Regions from separate parts of the Glutamicibacter sp. BS14 genome, predicted to be linked through region 1. Evidence: riboswitches for the same ligand, from Rfam matches in the RefSeq annotation. Region 1 holds a riboswitch; each other region holds the start of a gene.

Region 1 (4,183 bases):
GCCATGGAAAGCTTGGGTAGTGGCCGCTTCATCGCGGTAGTAGCCGATCATGACGTTATTGCCGCGCAGCACGATTTCGCCCATGGTCTGTCCATCCGCCGGGACATCGTTCATGTTCTCGTCAACAATGCGTGCGGACTCGGCGGTAATCATGCCAACGCCTTGGCGGGCGAGCTTCGCGGCCCGGTCCGGGCCATCGAGGGCATCCCACTCATCCTGGTACTCGCACACCGTGTACGGTCCGTATACCTCGGTGAGGCCATATACATGGACTACCTCGATGCCCAGTTTCTGCAGCTTGGAGATGATTGCAGGGGACGGGGGAGCACCTGCGGTGGTGATGCGCAGTGGCGCATCGAGCTGGTGGGCGCGGGTGGAGTCAGCGATGATCGAGCAGACGGTTGGAGCGCCGCACAAGTGGGTGGTCCCCAGATTCTCGATGGCATCCCAAACGGCATCTTCGCGCACGCCGCGCAGGCACAAGTGGGTTCCTCCCGCTGCGGTGACCGCCCACGGAGTGCACCAGCCGTTGCAGTGGAACATCGGCAGGGTCCACAAATAGCGGGTCTTGGCGGTAAAGCCCTGGTGGTGCGCTTCGCCCAACGAGTTCAGGTAGCTGCCGCGGTGCGAGTAGAGCACGCCCTTCGGCTTGCCGGTGGTGCCCGAAGTGTAGTTCAGGGTGATCGGAGCCCGCTCGTCAGCGATGGCGTAGGGAAGCTTTTCATCCGCGGCTTCTGCGATCAGTTCGTCCAGGGTGGCGTCGACTATTACCTCGGGACGCTCTCCGGCGAACTGGTCATCGGTGATCTCGATGAGCGCCTCCAGTGTTGGGTTCTCTTGGCGCAGAGTCTTGGTGTTCTCCAGCAGCTCTGTGTCGGCAAGCATCAGCTTGGCGGCAGAATGATCAACGATGTACTGCAGCTCGTGGGCCGAGAGGCGGGTGTTCAGGGCAATGAGTACTCCGCCCGCCAGCGGTACGGCGTAATGCGCCATGAGCATCTCGGGAGTATTCGGTGCCAGCACGGCCACGCGGTCGCCTGGCTCAATGCGTGCTTTCAGCGCCTGGGCAAAGCGGTGCACCCGTGCTTCGAATTCTTCATAGGAGAAGCTGCGAGTTCCATGGATTACGGCGGTCTTCTTCGGATAGGCCTCGGCTGTGCGTTCCAAGAAACGCAGTGGGGTCAATTCTGAATGGTTGGCCTGAATCTCTACCATGGTGTGGCTATTCCTCAATCGTCATCGGTGGTTACGGAGAACAATAAGCGGGAGTGTGACTCAACGCACTCCACGACCAATAGTGGCATGAACCTCAGCGTCATGCCGAGAAACCAAGTTTCATTACGGTGGGCGGTAGGGAATTCGCGGCAGGGCCCCGAGCCCAGGGGAGGCGTTGGTGTTCTGCCGAATCAAGATCGGCGAAAGCCTGCTGCGATCGTGGGGCCGAGGTGTTCAAAGAAGCGCGGCATCTGGCGAATAAAAGACTGCCCAAGGGCTTGCTGCGGGGCCTCGGATCGAATATTGCGTCGAATATTGCGATTTGCGAAGTGAAATGTTTGACGACTGTTCGTCATGAGCCATATCGTTTTAAACAGAATCAAGAGCATCAGCTATAAGCCCTGGCTTGCTGATCGGCAACCCTCTCAACGGTAGTGGGGTGCTCCAGGTGAGGATTCGGTTCCACGCAAAATGTGCTGGAACAAGTACCGCACACGGCGCGGAACTTCAGCCCAAGCGGCTTCGAGTAACGAGAAGCCAATGCTTGCAGGCTACTGCGCGGTGGGCAAGACCCAAAGGAATCGAGCCATGTCATTGAATCTTGAACTTGACCCGTTGACCCTGCGCAAGGTTTTCGCTCAGCATCCATCAGGGGTAGCCGCCCTCTGTGCAGAACTGGATGGCGTGAAGACGGGAATTGTCGCTTCATCGTTTACCGTGGGAGTTTCCCTCGAACCTGCACTGGTGATGTTCGCCGTGCAGAAGTCCTCGAACACTTGGCCAAAGCTGCGCGAAGCTGGCCGCATTGGCGTCTCAGTGCTGAGCGAACGCAATGATGGTGTCTGCGCTCAGATTGCCTCGAAAAATGGCGACCGGTTCCGCGGAATCGATACCTATTCCTCGGATCAGGGCGCGCTCTTCGTCAACGACTCAACGTTGTGGCTGGAGACTTCGATCTACAACGAGGTCGAAGCGGGGGATCACTGGGTAGTCCTGATGGAAGTCCACGGGCACCGCACCTCCGAGCACTCGCCACAGATCTTCCATGATTCGCGGTTCCATTCGCTGCCGATTCCTGAGCTCGTATAAGCGCTTCGCATCTTCCAAAGCTCCGGCCAGATCAAAACATCGATCTGGCCGGAGCTTTTTGAATTCCGGTTAGGCGGGTTGAGCCGTTCCCCGCAGCCCTCGACACCGGCAATGCCCGTTCTCTCACGCCACCCTGAAGACGTGGCAAGATGGCTGGCAATCTCATGGCCTGCCTTCTTGGGCCAGCTGCCCCAGGCATTTGGCGATAACCTCGTCATCAAAGTATCTGTCGCGAGAAACCTTGAACTCGCCATATCCGCCACCCGCCTGGGCTGTCGAACAGAACCGCGCAGATAGCTCATGGATCCTCGCTGCACGCTGGACCAGAGCGGCAGCGAATTGCCGGCAACCCTCGGATGGGGCTTCCGAGCCATGCAAAGGCTGCGCATCACAAATGAAACCGGCGCTTTATGGCGTCTTCACTGGCGCGCGTCGCGGACGCGAAGTGGCGAGAGTGCGCCGGCAGCCCAGTCGCTGATCCAGGTTCGCCCGCCGAGTCGTTGCACACATTAAGTTATCCACCGCCCCCGAACGCAGAAACCCTAGCCGATTGTGGACTACTGGAAGATCCGGCCTTGCTGGCGAATTTAATCCACGGTGACTTAGGGTTTTGTAAATTCACCAGTATCCACAAGGTTATCCACAAAACTGTGGACAAGACGTGGGCAAATGTGTACAAAGGGTGAAAAACCCTGGGAACTGGGCGATTAAGGGTGTTGATAACCTTGGGTCGGTTGGCGTGAGCTTCAATGAATTAAGTTTCTGTCCACAGGTGTGCGAATACAAACAACCAAGTCAACAGATATTAATGATACGTAGAGTGGGGTAATCCACAGAGTTCTCCCCAGACTGTGAACAGGGAACTCCACAGGTAGAGGAGTGTTATCCACATATTCTGTGGATAATGAGGTTTACGCCTGTTAATAACAGCCCTAGTGTTGGGTTCGGGAGAGAAATATCCACAGGCGCCTGACATCCAAATGTCCGTATCGACTGACACGATGAAGCGTTGCCATGAGGCAAGGATAATTTTTCCCAGCGGGTCAATAGGGGATGGAAGTGTCTGCAATGAGTGCTGAGCCGGTTTACGAAGGACGAGATTCCGACGCAGGGCGCAAGCCGCCACAGGATATCGAGGCCGAGATGTCGGTCCTCGGTGGCATGATGCTCTCCAAGGACGCCATTGCTGACGTCGTTGAATCCATTCGCGGCACCGACTTCTACCGTCCCTCCCACGAATCAATTTACGAGGCGATTGTCGACCTCTACGGTCGTGGCGAACCAGCCGATGCGGTCACCGTAGCCGACTTGCTGACCAAGCGCGGCGAGATCTCGCGCATTGGTGGCGCCGCCTACCTTCACAATCTCATCCAGCAGGTTCCAACTGCAGCCAACGCCGGGTACTACGCAGAAATCGTGCGCGAACGCGCCGTGCTGCGCCGATTGGTTGACGCCGGAACGCGTATTGTCCAGATGGGCTACTCTCCAGATGGTGAAGTTGATGCGATCGTCAACGAAGCCCAAGCAGAGGTCTACAAGGTGGCCGAGAACCGCAGCAGTGAAGACTACGTGCGCCTTTCGGACATCATCGAAGACACCGTTGATGAAATCGAGAACGCGGCCAACGCGGGCGATGGCATTACCGGTGTGCCCACCGGATTCTATGAATTCGACGAGCTGACCCAGGGCCTGAAGGGCGGCCAGATGATCATCATCGCCGCCCGTCCTGCGGTGGGCAAGTCAACCTTCGCGCTGGACTTCGCCCGTTCTGCTGCCATCAAGCACAATATGGCCACCGTGTTCTTCTCCTTGGAAATGGGCCGCAATGAAATTGCGATGCGCCTGCTCTCGGCCGAAGCATCCATCCAGCTCCAGGATC
Region 2 (4,183 bases), 330 kb from region 1:
ACATAGGTAGCCTCCAGAGTCCAGCCCTTTTCGGCCAGCAGCTTCTGTGCGATTTTGGTTGGTTCCTGCGATGGGGCCGATTCGGTGACAATAACCTTGATGGTCTTGTCACCGGTGCCGGCGGCCTGTCCACCTGCCAGGCCGCAAGAAGCCAGCGCGAGGAGTGCGGCGGAGCCGGCGGTGAAAGTTAAGAAGGTGCGGCGAGAGAATGCCATGGTGTTGTCCTTTGCTGAAATGCGAGTTGAGCGGGTTTTGTGTTTAGCGCTTGTCAGCGGCGCGCGATAGCCGAGTTCCGACGAACTGAACTGCATGCACCAGCAGGATCATCAACACGATGGCTAGCAGCATGACTCCGGTTTCATAGCGGTAGTAGCCGTAGCGGATTGCGAAGTCGCCGATACCGCCTCCGCCGACCAGTCCGGCCATGGCCGAATACGAGATGAAGCTGACGGTCATGATGGTGATGGAAGACAGCAGTGCAGGCTTGGCTTCGATCAGCAGCACTTCACGGATGATCTGTCCCCGTGTGGCGCCCATGGCCTGCGCTGCTTCGACAACGCCATTGCCAAGCTGGCTGATGTTCTGCTCCACGAACCGGGCGAAATAGGGGATCGCGTTGATGGTCAGCGGAACGATAACCGCCGCGGTGCCAATGGTAGTTCCCACAACGAATCGGGTGAACGGGATGATGGCGATCAGCAGGATGAGGAATGGGAAGGAACGGATTGTATTGACCAGCCCGTCAACGATTCGGTGCAGTCGCGGACGTGGGCGCAAACCGTTGGGAGACATCGAGTAAAGCCAAATGCCCAGCGGGGTTCCCAGGAGAATCGCGATCGGGATGGAAACCAGCAGCATCGCAAAGGTCTGCGCCATGGCGACCCAGATTTCCGGGGCAAGTTCGATGATGCGGTCGAAACTGAAAGCTGCTGCGTTGCCGTTGCTCGTGGCTAGCACTACTGACGTGAAATTCATTGGTAATCCAGGTTCTCTATACGCGGGCTACGGTGGCAGCGACGGCTTGGTCCTGCTTTGGCTGGCGGTTAAGCGTGAGTTCGTCACTGATCAGGTAGCGGCCGATTGGCGTCACTGGTTCAAAGCCTGGTTCTCGCAACGAACTCAGGGCGAACTCTTCAACTACCGCTCCGTCTTCCATGACCGAAACCTTGTCGGCAATGGCCTTAATAACGTTCATCTCGTGGGTGACGATGACTGTGGTGATGCCAAGGCTGGCGTTGATGTCACTGAGGTATTGCAGCACCGACGTTGTCGTTCTAGGATCCACGGCACTGGTTGGCTCATCGCACAGCAGGACCTTGGGCTCGGTGACCAGCGCGCGGGCAATGGCGATGCGCTGTTTCTGGCCGCCCGAAAGCTGTCCTGGATAGGCGGCAGCCTTGTCAGCGAGGTCCACTATGGACAGCGCTTCCAGCGCACGTTCACGGCGTTGCTTTTTCGGAACACCAGCGAACTTCAGATTCAGCTCGACGTTCTGTTGCGCGGTGCGATTGTTCAGCAGGTTGAAGTGCTGGAAGATCATCCCGATCTCATGACGCTGCTTTCGCAGGTCTCCTTCACTGAGCCCGGTCAGTTCGACGCCATCCACGATGACCTGGCCCGACGTGGGACGCTGCAGCAAATTGATATTGCGCAATAGCGTTGACTTTCCCGCACCGGAAAATCCGATAATTCCATGGATGGTTCCGGCCTGGATTTCCAGCGAGACATCCTTGACGGCCGTGAATTGATCTTGGCCCTTGCCGAAGGCGGTCGTTACGTTTTCAAGACGAATCATCATCGCTCCCTTGGTGCTTGGTTATGCGGAGCGCACTTCGCGAAAATCATCTGCGTTCCACAGATTTTCCGTCGCGAAGTGAAAGTACTCCATCGGTTCTGGCTGTAGCACCGCTCCCTCTCGGGTGGTTGCTGCGACGTCGTTGAGCCAGATCTCTCAGTCGCTCTGGATGGTGTGCGTTCGGTTGTACGAGCCGAACAATTCAAGTCTGGAGTCCACGCCCGCAGGCCGGCAAACGTTACTTCAATCGGCGTCATCAAGTCATAGTCCGGACGGATCCACGCTGAAATCACGCAATAATCCACGTAGCAATCTGACACATTTCGCTACTTCCCCTCTTTGTGACGAAAGCCTTGCAGTTTCTGCCCATCTCTCGCTGGCTTGTGCCAGCAATCTTGGGTGGGGAATTCAGCGATGCCTACGGTGGTTGTAGCAGATGCAGACCAACGAGAGGACCCCATGAAGATCGCAATTACCGGTGCCACCGGACAGCTTGGAAATCTAGTCATCGACGCGCTGCTGGCGCGCGGGGCGAATGCCGCTGATCTGGTCGCCATTGGCCGCTCCGAGCAGAAGCTGGAACCGCTGGCAGGCAAAGGCCTGGAAACCCGCGTTGCCGATTACAACGCCCAGCCAACTCTCGTGTCCGCACTCGAAGGCATAGACAAGCTGCTGCTGATTTCGGCCAGCGAGGTGGGCCAGCGCGTTGCCCAGCATGAGAACGTCATCAATGCCGCCAAGCACGTGGATGTCTCGCTGATCGCCTACACCTCAATTGCCAACGCCCTGTCCGGCGGCATGAAGCTCGCCGAGGAGCACATCGCCACCGAACGGCTGCTGGCCGGATCCGGCATCGACTACGTGCTGTTGCGCAATGGATGGTACATCGAGAACTACACCGACCAGCTGATGGGCTACCTCAACAGCGGCACGGTGCTCGGTGCCGCCGGCGATGGCAAGATCAGCGCTGCCGCCCGTGCAGACTACGCGGATGCCGCTGCGGCCGTGCTGCTTTCCGAAGAAAACCAGAACGGCAGGATCTACGAGCTGGGCAGCGACAAGCCATTCACCCTCGCCCAGCTTGCTGGCGCGGTTGGCGCTGCCGCCGGCCAGGACATCGCCTACCAGGAAATGGATCCCGGGCAACTGGAAAAGATCTACGCTGATGCCGGCGTCCCCGGACCGTTCGCGCACATCCTCGTCGATACCGACATGCGCATTCGAGAAGGAGCGCTGGAAGTGGACTCCGGGGAGCTGGCTCAGCTGATCGGCCGCGCCCCGGCTTCCTTGGGCAAAGTCATCAAGGACAACCTGGACAAGTAGCCCAGGTGCACTAGGGTTCCAGCGGGCAGGCATTGGCGGCGATCGAGGCCGCGGTGCCTGCCCGCCGCTTTAACGCGTCACAACCCGGAATATTCGCGCGGCAATGCCGAAATTGCCGCGCAAACCCATGGTGCTGCGTGTCACAACCGTGCGGCGAGTTCCCGCTCCCGTAAATTTGCGCATACTTCATCCCCACCTGCAGAGGAGATCAAAGCATGCCACGAGTACGTTTAAGATCAGTTGCCTGCGCGGCAGCCATCGCCTTGGGCCTGGGAGCTTTCTCAGCGCTTCCGGCGAGCGCCGAACCACGGCACACCCAGAAGGACCCGACCGCCATCGGCACTGGAGGCGCAGTCTCGTCGGTCGATCCGGAAGCCACCGCTGCCGGCATCGAAATCCTGCGCAAGGGAGGCAACGCCGTCGATGCGGCTGTGGCAACCGCGGCGGCACTGGGCGTCACCGAACCCTATAGCGCAGGCATTGGCGGCGGCGGATACTTCATGCACTACGATGCGAAGTCGGGCAAGGTCAGCACCATCGACGGCCGCGAAACCGCACCGGCAGGCATTGCGCATGATGCATTCATCGATCCTGAAACCGGCGAGCCGTATAACTTCACCCCGGAACTGGTCACCAGTGGCGTGTCCGTGGGCGTGCCCGGGACCTTGGCCACGTGGCAGCGCGCACTGGATAATTGGGGTTCGCAGAACCTGAAACAGGTTCTGCGGCCGGCGACCCAGATCGCTTCACGCGGCTTTGTCATCGACGAGACGTTCCGCGAGCAGACCCTGGATAACAAGGAACGATTCGCCGCGTTCACCTCCACGAGCGAATTGTTCTTGCCCGGCGGAGATGCCCCGGAGGTCGGGAGCATTTTCAAGAATCCGGATCTCGCACACACCTACCTGATGCTGGCCAAGCAAGGCCTCCAGGGATTCTATGAGGGCGAATTGGCTGCCGAAATCGCCCTAACGGTGCAGGCTCCGCCAAAGAGCGAAGACACCGCCCTCCCGGTTCCCGCAGGGCAGCTGGGCACTGCCGACCTGGCCGGCTACGAAGTGGTGG
Region 3 (4,183 bases), 320 kb from region 1:
TCAAGCCCGCGGATTCCAGCGCCTGCAGCAGGAAGAAGTATGGGTCGGTGCCCTTTGTAGCGGCCACGGTCTTGCCAGCGAGATCTTCAACGGACTCGATTTTCGAGTCCTTATCCACTACCAGGGCCGCCCATTCCGGCTGCGAATACAGTGCGATGGTCTTGATGGGTGCACCGTTCGAACGGTTCAGGAGCGCAGCGGAACCGGCTGTGGAACCAACATCGATTGCGTCGGCGCGAAGGGCTTCATTGGCCTTGTTGGAACCAGCGGACTGGATCCATTCGACATTTACGCCCTGCTCCTTGGCGGCTGCTTCCAACCATCCCTTTTCCTTGAGTACCAGGCTCAGCGGGTTGTAAGTGGCAAAGTCGATGGACAGGGTCTGACCATCCGAGGAGGCTGTAGCGTTTTCGCCAGCACAGCCGGTCAGGGCAACTGCGCCAACGATCAAGGCGGCGGCGGACAATGCAGTGCGGCGGGTGAGACGGTTCAAAAGCATGGAGAATCCTAGAATTGTGCGTGCAAGCGGTGTAGGTGAAAAGGCAAAGGGGACGAATGGTTCGGGACCCACGGCGTGGCCGGGACTAATGGTTGGTTGGGTCGACGCCGAGCAGGCGCAATAGGTGCAGGCGATCTGCAACGAACTTTTCATCGGTATGCCGGCGTGGATGCACAGCTGAGATGGACAGATCCTCGATGACGCCCGCTGCACTATGCCCAGCGCCTCGCCCCAGAACAATCACGCGGTCAGCCAAAGTCAACGCCTCGTCCACATCATGGGTCACCATGAGAACAGTGGTGGGGAACGATGCGTGAATCGAGAGCAGCAGATCCTGCATCTTCAAGCGTGTCAGCGCATCGAGGGCGCCGAAGGGTTCATCAAGAAGCAATACACCCGGGCGCCGAGCCAGCGCGCGAGCCAGCGAAACCCGTTGCGCCATGCCTCCGGAGATCTCGCGTGGGCGCAAGCTGGCTGCATGGCTCAGACCGGTCAGCTCGATCAACTCATCGATCAGCGAGTTGCCGGCGCGCTTATCGGTTTCCGGTGCCAGGCCCAGTGCAATGTTCTGGCGAACCGAGCGCCATGGCAGCAGCCGGGGCTCCTGGAAGGCAACGGCGCATAACTCGTTGATGCCGGTGACCTCGCGGGTGCCGGTGCGGATGGTGCCGGTGGTGGGGTGGTCCAAGCCCGATACTGAACGCAGCAGCGTGGATTTTCCGCAACCGCTGGCTCCAAGAATGGCCACGACTTGACCTGCTGGAATTTGCAGGTTGATATCGGTCAGAACGGTGCGGCTTTCCATCTTGGTGGTGAAGGTTCGCGACACGTTGCTGAACTGCACGTCCAGGGCGCTTGAAGCTGAGGCAACGGGAGCTGCCTCGGGCGCTGCAAAGGAAAGAGTCATGTTCATCTCCATCGTTCCTGGCGGTAGCACCGGCCTGCAGAGCAAAACTCCAAAGGTGGTTGCTGCGGCGTCGTGGAGCCAGATCTCTCGGCCGCTCGGGATGGTTACGTGTCCATTACAACGAGTCGAACGATTTGAACGCAAATCTTGCGTAATATGAAAAAATCTTCGACAACTACGTCACATTGCCCAGAAATTTCGTTATTTATTTTATTGCAGGCCGGTTTGCTCGACATTAAGCAAAACTTTGCAACTCATCTTCGGCAGGACGCGGATTAGGCTGTGAAATTTGAAGATGGGCACTGCCGGCACTGGGACGAAATGTGACTTCGCGGGTTGGAAACGCCGGTTTATTACCGTTACAAATGAATTACGACCCATCCAGAGCGGCTGAGAGATCTGGCTCCACGACGCCGCAGCAACCACCCCAATAGCGGGACGGTGCTACCGCCAGGACCGATGGAAAGAATTGAGAACCCTGATGCCTATTGGTGAATCGCACAATGCCCTCGGACTGGACTTCAACCAGCTCAGTGACCCTTCGCAGGCCACCGCAATGGACCTGGACAAGTTTGAAGAACAGCTGCCGACCAGGCAATTGCTGAAAATCACCCCCGGACCAAGTGCGGATGAGCAATACGACCGGCTGGCCGAAATTTTCCGTCCCGTTTTTGCGCAGATCGCCGCGACAGCCAAGGACCGCGACTTGAACCGCGTGCTTCCTTTCGAGCAGGTAGGCCTGCTGAATCGCGAGCGTTTCGGTGCGCTGCGCCTTTCCGTTGCCGACGGGGGCTACGGCGCACGGCTGGTGGATGTCTTCCGTCTGCTCATCGAGCTGTCCGAGGCGGACTCCCACGTAGGCCAGCTGTGGCGTGCGCATATCGCATTCGTCGAGAACGTCTTGGCACTGGAGGACGAAGAGCTGCGCAAGAAGTGGGTCGCTCGCATCGCTGCTGGGCAGATTATCGGCAACGCCTACACCGAACGCGGTGGCAACGCCCTGGGCACCTTGAACACCAAGGCCAGCACCGTGGACGGGCGCTGGGTGATCGACGGTGAAAAGTACTACTGCACCGGCACCATTTTTGCCGACTGGACCACCGTTGCCGTGGCCCACCCGGAGCTCGCCGGCCGCCAGATCGCCGTGGTCTCCACCCAGCGCAGCGGCGTCAAGATCCTCGACGACTGGGATGGGTTCGGCCAGGGCCTCACCGGAACCGGCACCACCGAATTCCACCAGGTCCCGGTGGATTGCTTCATGCCGCAGCAGACCAATGACTCCGAAGCGGCGATCTTCCAGCTGGTTCTCATGGCCGTGCAGGCGGGCATCGCCCGCGCCGCATTGAACGACCTGCGTCACGCGGTGCAGGCGCGCACCCGCATCTTCACCACCGGAACCGGGGTGCCGGTATACCAGGAACCCCAGGTCCTCCAGCTGGTGGGCGAAGTTTCCGCGGAGTCCTTCGCTGCCGACTCCGTGGTGATCGGCGCGGTACTCGAAGTCGAGGCGGCCCTGGGCGATCCGGGACTGAACGACGAGGAACGCTACGCCGTATGCGAGCTGGCCGCCAACCGCGCGCAAACCGTGGTGCAGCCACTGGCCATCGGCGTGACCAGCAAGCTCTTCGACGGACTGGGAGCCTCGTCCACCAGAAGCGGCTGCAACCTGGACCGGCACTGGCGCAATGCGCGCACCATCGCCACCCATAACCCGGCGATCTACAAGGCGCGCATCGTCGGGGACTACGAGATCAACGGGGTCCAGCCGCAGCGGCTGTCCGTCACCGGCGAAGATTCAACCCAGCGGGCTTGAGGGCCTGCGACGCAAACCAGCAACTTTCCACGATTACCGACCTATGGGGGCAAAGCCATGAGCGAGAACAAGCGCGAGATCCTATTCAACGCATTCGACATGAACTGCGTGGTGCACCAGTCGCCGGGCCTGTGGCGCCATCCGCAGGACAAGGCCTCGACCTACAACACCCTGGGCTACTGGACGCACCTGGCCAAGGTGCTGGAAAAGGGGAAGTTCGACGGACTGTTCCTCGCCGACGTGCTGGGCACCTACGACGTGTACAAGGGCACCAACGTCACCCCGCTGGGCTCCGGCGCCCAGGCACCGGTCAACGACCCGATGATGCTGGTTTCCGCCATGGCCGCCGTGACCGAGAACCTCGGCTTCGGCGTCACCGCGGGCACCGCCTATGAGCACCCGTACGCTTTCGCCCGCCGCCTGGCCACCCTGGACCACCTGACCAACGGCCGCGTGGGCTGGAATGTCGTCACCGGCTACCTTCCCTCGGCCGCCCGCAATATGGGCCAGGAAGACCAGATGGAGCACGACGAGCGCTACAACCACGCCGATGAGTACCTCGAGGTGGTCTACAAGCTGCTCGAAGGCTCGTGGGAAGACGACGCGGTGCAGAATGACAAGGCCACCGGCGTCTACACCGACCCGGCCAAGGTGCACCCGATCGAGCACGAAGGCAAGTACTTCAAGGTTCCGGGCATCGCCATCACCGAGCCGTCCACCCAGCGCACCCCGGTGATCTACCAGGCCGGCGCCTCCAAGCGCGGCACCGAGTTCGCCGCGTCGAACGCCGAAGCGATCTTCGTCAATTGCCCCACCCGCGACCTGCTGAAGGAAGCGGTCAGCAAGATCCGTGACGCTGCCGAGGCCGCCGGGCGTGGCCGCTACGACATCAAGGTCTTCGCCATGCAGACCATCATTACCGCCGAAACCACCGAACTGGCCCAGGCGAAGTTCCAGGACTACA
Region 4 (4,183 bases), 160 kb from region 1:
TAGTATTGGCAGGATGATCGATCTTTGCGCCCGAAACCCGGGGTGGCACGGTGGCATCTAGCCCAACGGGCAAAGCCTTGAGCGGCTTTGCCGATAGGGCTGGTCCACCCGTTGAGCCATTGCGGGCTGGGCGCATTGAACTACCGATATTGGCAAAGGAGCCAACCCGCCGTGTACGAACTGCTAGTTCTGCTGATCCTTGTTGTGGCCATCGTGATGGTCACAGCACGCTTGAAGATCAGCCCATTTCTCGCCCTCGTTGGCGCCGCTATCCTGGCGGCCTTCGCCTACCGGATTCCGCTGGCCGACGTGGCTTCGACGGTCACCACGGCTTTCGGCAGCACCATGGGAAATATCGGACTGGTGATCCTGTTCGGAACAATGATCGGTGTCATCCTGGAGAAATCCGGCGCCGCGATCTCCATGGCAGATGCGCTGATCAAGGTCCTGGGTACCCGGTTCCCCAACCTGACGCTATCGATTATCGGCTACATCGTTTCCATTCCGGTCTTCTGCGACTCGGGATACGTGGTGCTCAACTCGCTGCGCAAAGCGATCACCCTGCGTACCGGGATCTCTGGGCTGGCAACTTCCATCGCCCTGATGACCGGCCTGTACGCGACCCACACCATGGTGCCTCCAACTCCGGGCCCGCTGGCCGCAGCCGAAAGCATCGGCATTGCCGATAACTTGGGCTTGATCATCGCTGTCGGATTGCCCGTTGCGGCCATCTCGGCCCTTGCCGGCTTGGCCTACGCCAGCCGCTTCAACAAGTCCAAATGGACCCCGTTGCCAAGCGACGACCACAATGACATCTCCGAACTCGACTATGAGCAGCTGCGTGCAAGCTTCGGAAAATTGCCCAGCCCGGCGCTGGCCTTCATGCCGATCCTGGTTCCGCTGGTGCTGATCTGTGCCGCATCCATTGCGAAGCTGCCCTCGCACCCGATGGGCGAAGGCGCTGCCCTGGAAATCCTTTCCTTCCTGGGGACGCCAGTTATTGCGCTGATCTTCGGCTTGATCTCATCGACTTTTCTTTTGAGCGGTGGCAGCAAGCTGGCGGTCTTCAATGAGCAGATGAACGAAGCTGTACGCACCGCTGCTCCGATCTTGCTGATCACCGGTGCCGGCGCCGGCTTCGGGGCGGTCCTGGCCGCGTCGGATCTGACCACGATTCTTTCGGATTCACTCAGCGGACTGGGCTTGGGCCTGGCTGTGCCATTCCTGATCGCCGCTGCACTGAAGTCCGCACAGGGCTCGTCCACCGTCTCAATGGTGACCACTTCCGCGCTGGTCGCTCCGATGCTCGGCTCCCTGGGCTTGGGTTCGGAGCTGGGCATGGTGCTATCCGTATTGGCAGTAGGCGCCGGTGCGATGGTTGTCTCGCACGCCAACGACTCCTACTTCTGGGTCGTCTCGCAGCTCAGCCGCATTCCGGTGATCACCGCCTACAAGACCCTGAGCGTGGCTACCGCCATCCAGGGCACCGCGGGGTTCCTGACTGTACTGGTCCTGGGAGCCGTACTGCTTTAGCAGCACGCCTTCCAAGAAAGCAACGGATCGCGCCATCGGCAGATGGCGCGATCCGTTGCTTTAAGCAGTGCTGGATTAGCCCAGGCCTGCCGCCGGGAAGCTCCGCGCGGCCTTATTCGCTGTGGCAGTCGAGATCACCAGCAACGCGATGGCGGCCAGGTAGCCGGTTCCGGTCGCGGCGAAGGCGAAACCGAATTGGCCCAGCAGGCAGAGAACTGCTGCGCTGGCCAATGCCGCCCAACCGGCCCAGGAAGCCGCGGCAAGCAGGGGCGCAGCCTGCTGATGCCCGGCGAACCAGGCGTCATCGCTGGCCAAGGTGTGGCGCGTCTTGATGCCGATCGCCGCATTGCGAGCGAGCTTCCGGTTCCGTGCCATCGGGGCGAGGAACGCTGCGACCAGCGTTATGCTCAGCAACCCGAACATGAAGGCAATCACGCCTGCTGGATCCACTTGCCGCCTCTTCTGCCGATTGATCTTGAATGGCCATTCTATGCGGTCGCATGGAAGTGCCCTGATCCACGCTGTGTTCCCAATCGATGCCTGCGGGAACGTTCTTGAGATCCAGTTCCGGCATGCCAATTGCGTCATGCGAAGGTCATATGACGTCTTATCTGCCCGTTTTCCGGCAGGGCGAAGGCGCGAAGATGACGTATTTTGTCCTGCTGTTCCTCCGCATGACAGCGCCCTTCCCGAGGGCCTGCCAGTAATGCTTGACTCGGAGCACAACCCATCCAGAGCGGCTGAGAGACCTGGCTCCGAGACGCCGCAGCAAGCCTGCACCAGCAGGTAGTGCTAACGCCAGGTTCGATGGAACTCCCGGGTCTAGAAGCATGAACTTCTGTTCGGGATCCCTCGTTCAATTTGTCTAAGAGAGGGACGACATGACTCGTACTCGTCCGAACGCCTTGAAAGTTCTGGCTTCAGCGATGGCGGCAGCAACACTGCTGACTGGCTGCTCGCTGAAAGAACCACGGCCGGAAATAGCGCCGGTTGTGGCGCAAAGCAGTAATCCGCAAGCCGAGCATAAGCTCGACAACGTTCCATCACTCAAAGGCAAAAAGGTCGGCATCGCGGCCAAGGATATCCTGCACGACTACTCGCGCGTGGTCTACCAGCAGATCCAAGAGCGCATCAAAGAGCTCGGCGGCGAGGTCATCGCTACCCAAGCCGAAGCCAAAGACGAGAAGCACGTCTCTGACGTAGAAAACCTGATCACCCAGTCGCCCGATGCCATCGTGGTGATCCTGGGCGATGCCCAAACGCTCACTCCTGCCTTGGCCAAGGTGGACGCCGCCGGGATCCCGCTGTTCACCATCGATTTCCAAAGCGAATACTCGAAGAACAACGTCACCAGCGACAACTGGAACGTCGGCACCACGCTGGCTCGCACCATGGCTGAAGACCTCCACGGCAAGGGGAAGATTCTGGTCTTCAACGGCTTCCCCGGTGTGACTCCCTGCCGGATCCGCTACAACAGCCTGAACCTGGTGCTGGAAGACTACCCAAATATCGAGAAGATCACCCCGGAACTCCAGGACAAATACGAAGGCACCATCGAGGATGCCAAAAACCAGATCCAGGACCAACTGCGCAGGCTGCCCGAGGGCGAAGTTGACGCGATTTGGTCCTGCTGGGACATGCCGCTGATCGGTGCCGCGCAGGCCATCGATCCCACTGGTGGCGACATCAAGCTGTATGGAGTGGACGCAGAGCCCGGGGCCCTGGATTTGATAGCGAACCCGGACAGTTCATACCAGTTCACCGTCGCTCAGCCCACCAAGCAGATTGCCGCTGCCTCGGCCACTAATATCGCCCTGTTCCTCGATGGGCAAACCGATCTGGTTCCGAGCACCAGCTATGCCGAGCCGATTTTTGTCGACAAGGACAACGTGAATCAGGTGCGCCATGACAACGGAATCTAAGGAACTGCTGAGCATGGCCGCCATCAACAAGTCCTTTGGCACGGTCGCCGTGCTCGACCATGTGCACCTGCAGCTTCGGGCCGGAGAGGTTCTGGGCCTAGTGGGCGAAAACGGAGCTGGAAAATCCACCCTGATCAAGATACTCACCGGGCTGTACACCCTGGACTCGGGGCAGATCGAACTTGCCGGCCAGCCGGTGCAAATTCGCCGGCCTGCCGATGCCGAAGCGCTAGGCATTGAAGTGATTCACCAGGACCGCCATCTGGCCGGCCGCTTGACCGTCGCCGAACAGCTGTATCTGGGCACCGCGAAGAGTCGTGGGCTCTGGCGCCACGAGCGCACCGCGCAGGCAGCAGCCCGGGCGGATATTTTGCGAACCACCGGCCAGGAGCTGGACACCGGTGCCTTCGTTGATGAGCTCAGCGTTGCCCAGCAGCAGCTGATCCAGATTGCCCGTGCCGTACTGGCCGAACCCAAGGTGCTGATTCTCGATGAGCCGACGGCACCGTTGGCCAATGATGAAGTTGAACAGCTCTTCGGCACGATCCGGCATCTGCGGGACCGCGGGGTAGGGATCATTTTCATCTCGCATTATCTCCAGGAACTGCGGCAGATCACCGACCGGATTACGGTGCTGCGCAACGGCAGAAATGCCGGTGACGCCAGTTTCGCGGACGGTGACAGTATCGAAGATGTCATCGGCTTGATGCTGGGCAACCAGGTTAACG

The links. Region 1 has a riboswitch for S-adenosylmethionine ahead of AC1Z36_RS02865 (flavin reductase family protein). Riboswitches for the same ligand answer to the same signal wherever they lie in the genome.
Region 2: another riboswitch for S-adenosylmethionine. It lies ahead of AC1Z36_RS01265 (methionine ABC transporter ATP-binding protein); the one in region 1 lies ahead of AC1Z36_RS02865 (flavin reductase family protein).
Region 3: another riboswitch for S-adenosylmethionine. It lies ahead of AC1Z36_RS01285 (acyl-CoA dehydrogenase family protein); the one in region 1 lies ahead of AC1Z36_RS02865 (flavin reductase family protein).
Region 4: another riboswitch for S-adenosylmethionine. It lies ahead of AC1Z36_RS03580 (substrate-binding domain-containing protein); the one in region 1 lies ahead of AC1Z36_RS02865 (flavin reductase family protein).

The regions. Positions count from the first base shown of each region.
Region 1 covers NZ_CM167801.1:590,450-594,632, forward strand. Annotated here, with positions in the region: gene AC1Z36_RS02860 (AMP-binding protein) at 1-1,215, opposite strand, end outside; SAM riboswitch class IV at 1,593-1,709, shown strand; gene AC1Z36_RS02865 (flavin reductase family protein) at 1,804-2,304, shown strand; gene dnaB (replicative DNA helicase) at 3,373-4,183, shown strand, end outside.
Region 2 covers NZ_CM167801.1:265,390-269,572, forward strand. Annotated here, with positions in the region: gene AC1Z36_RS01255 (MetQ/NlpA family ABC transporter substrate-binding protein) at 1-215, opposite strand, end outside; gene AC1Z36_RS01260 (methionine ABC transporter permease) at 259-975, opposite strand; gene AC1Z36_RS01265 (methionine ABC transporter ATP-binding protein) at 992-1,798, opposite strand; SAM riboswitch class I at 1,882-1,971, opposite strand; gene AC1Z36_RS01270 (NAD(P)H-binding protein) at 2,255-3,118, shown strand; gene ggt (gamma-glutamyltransferase) at 3,334-4,183, shown strand, end outside.
Region 3 covers NZ_CM167801.1:271,127-275,309, reverse strand. Annotated here, with positions in the region: gene AC1Z36_RS01295 (aliphatic sulfonate ABC transporter substrate-binding protein) at 1-499, opposite strand, end outside; gene AC1Z36_RS01290 (ABC transporter ATP-binding protein) at 585-1,406, opposite strand; SAM riboswitch class I at 1,412-1,513, opposite strand; SAM riboswitch class I at 1,781-1,872, shown strand; gene AC1Z36_RS01285 (acyl-CoA dehydrogenase family protein) at 1,888-3,219, shown strand; gene AC1Z36_RS01280 (LLM class flavin-dependent oxidoreductase) at 3,277-4,183, shown strand, end outside.
Region 4 covers NZ_CM167801.1:752,078-756,260, forward strand. Annotated here, with positions in the region: gene AC1Z36_RS03570 (GntP family permease) at 172-1,533, shown strand; gene AC1Z36_RS03575 (SdpI family protein) at 1,609-1,983, opposite strand; SAM riboswitch class I at 2,258-2,347, shown strand; gene AC1Z36_RS03580 (substrate-binding domain-containing protein) at 2,415-3,455, shown strand; gene AC1Z36_RS03585 (sugar ABC transporter ATP-binding protein) at 3,439-4,183, shown strand, end outside.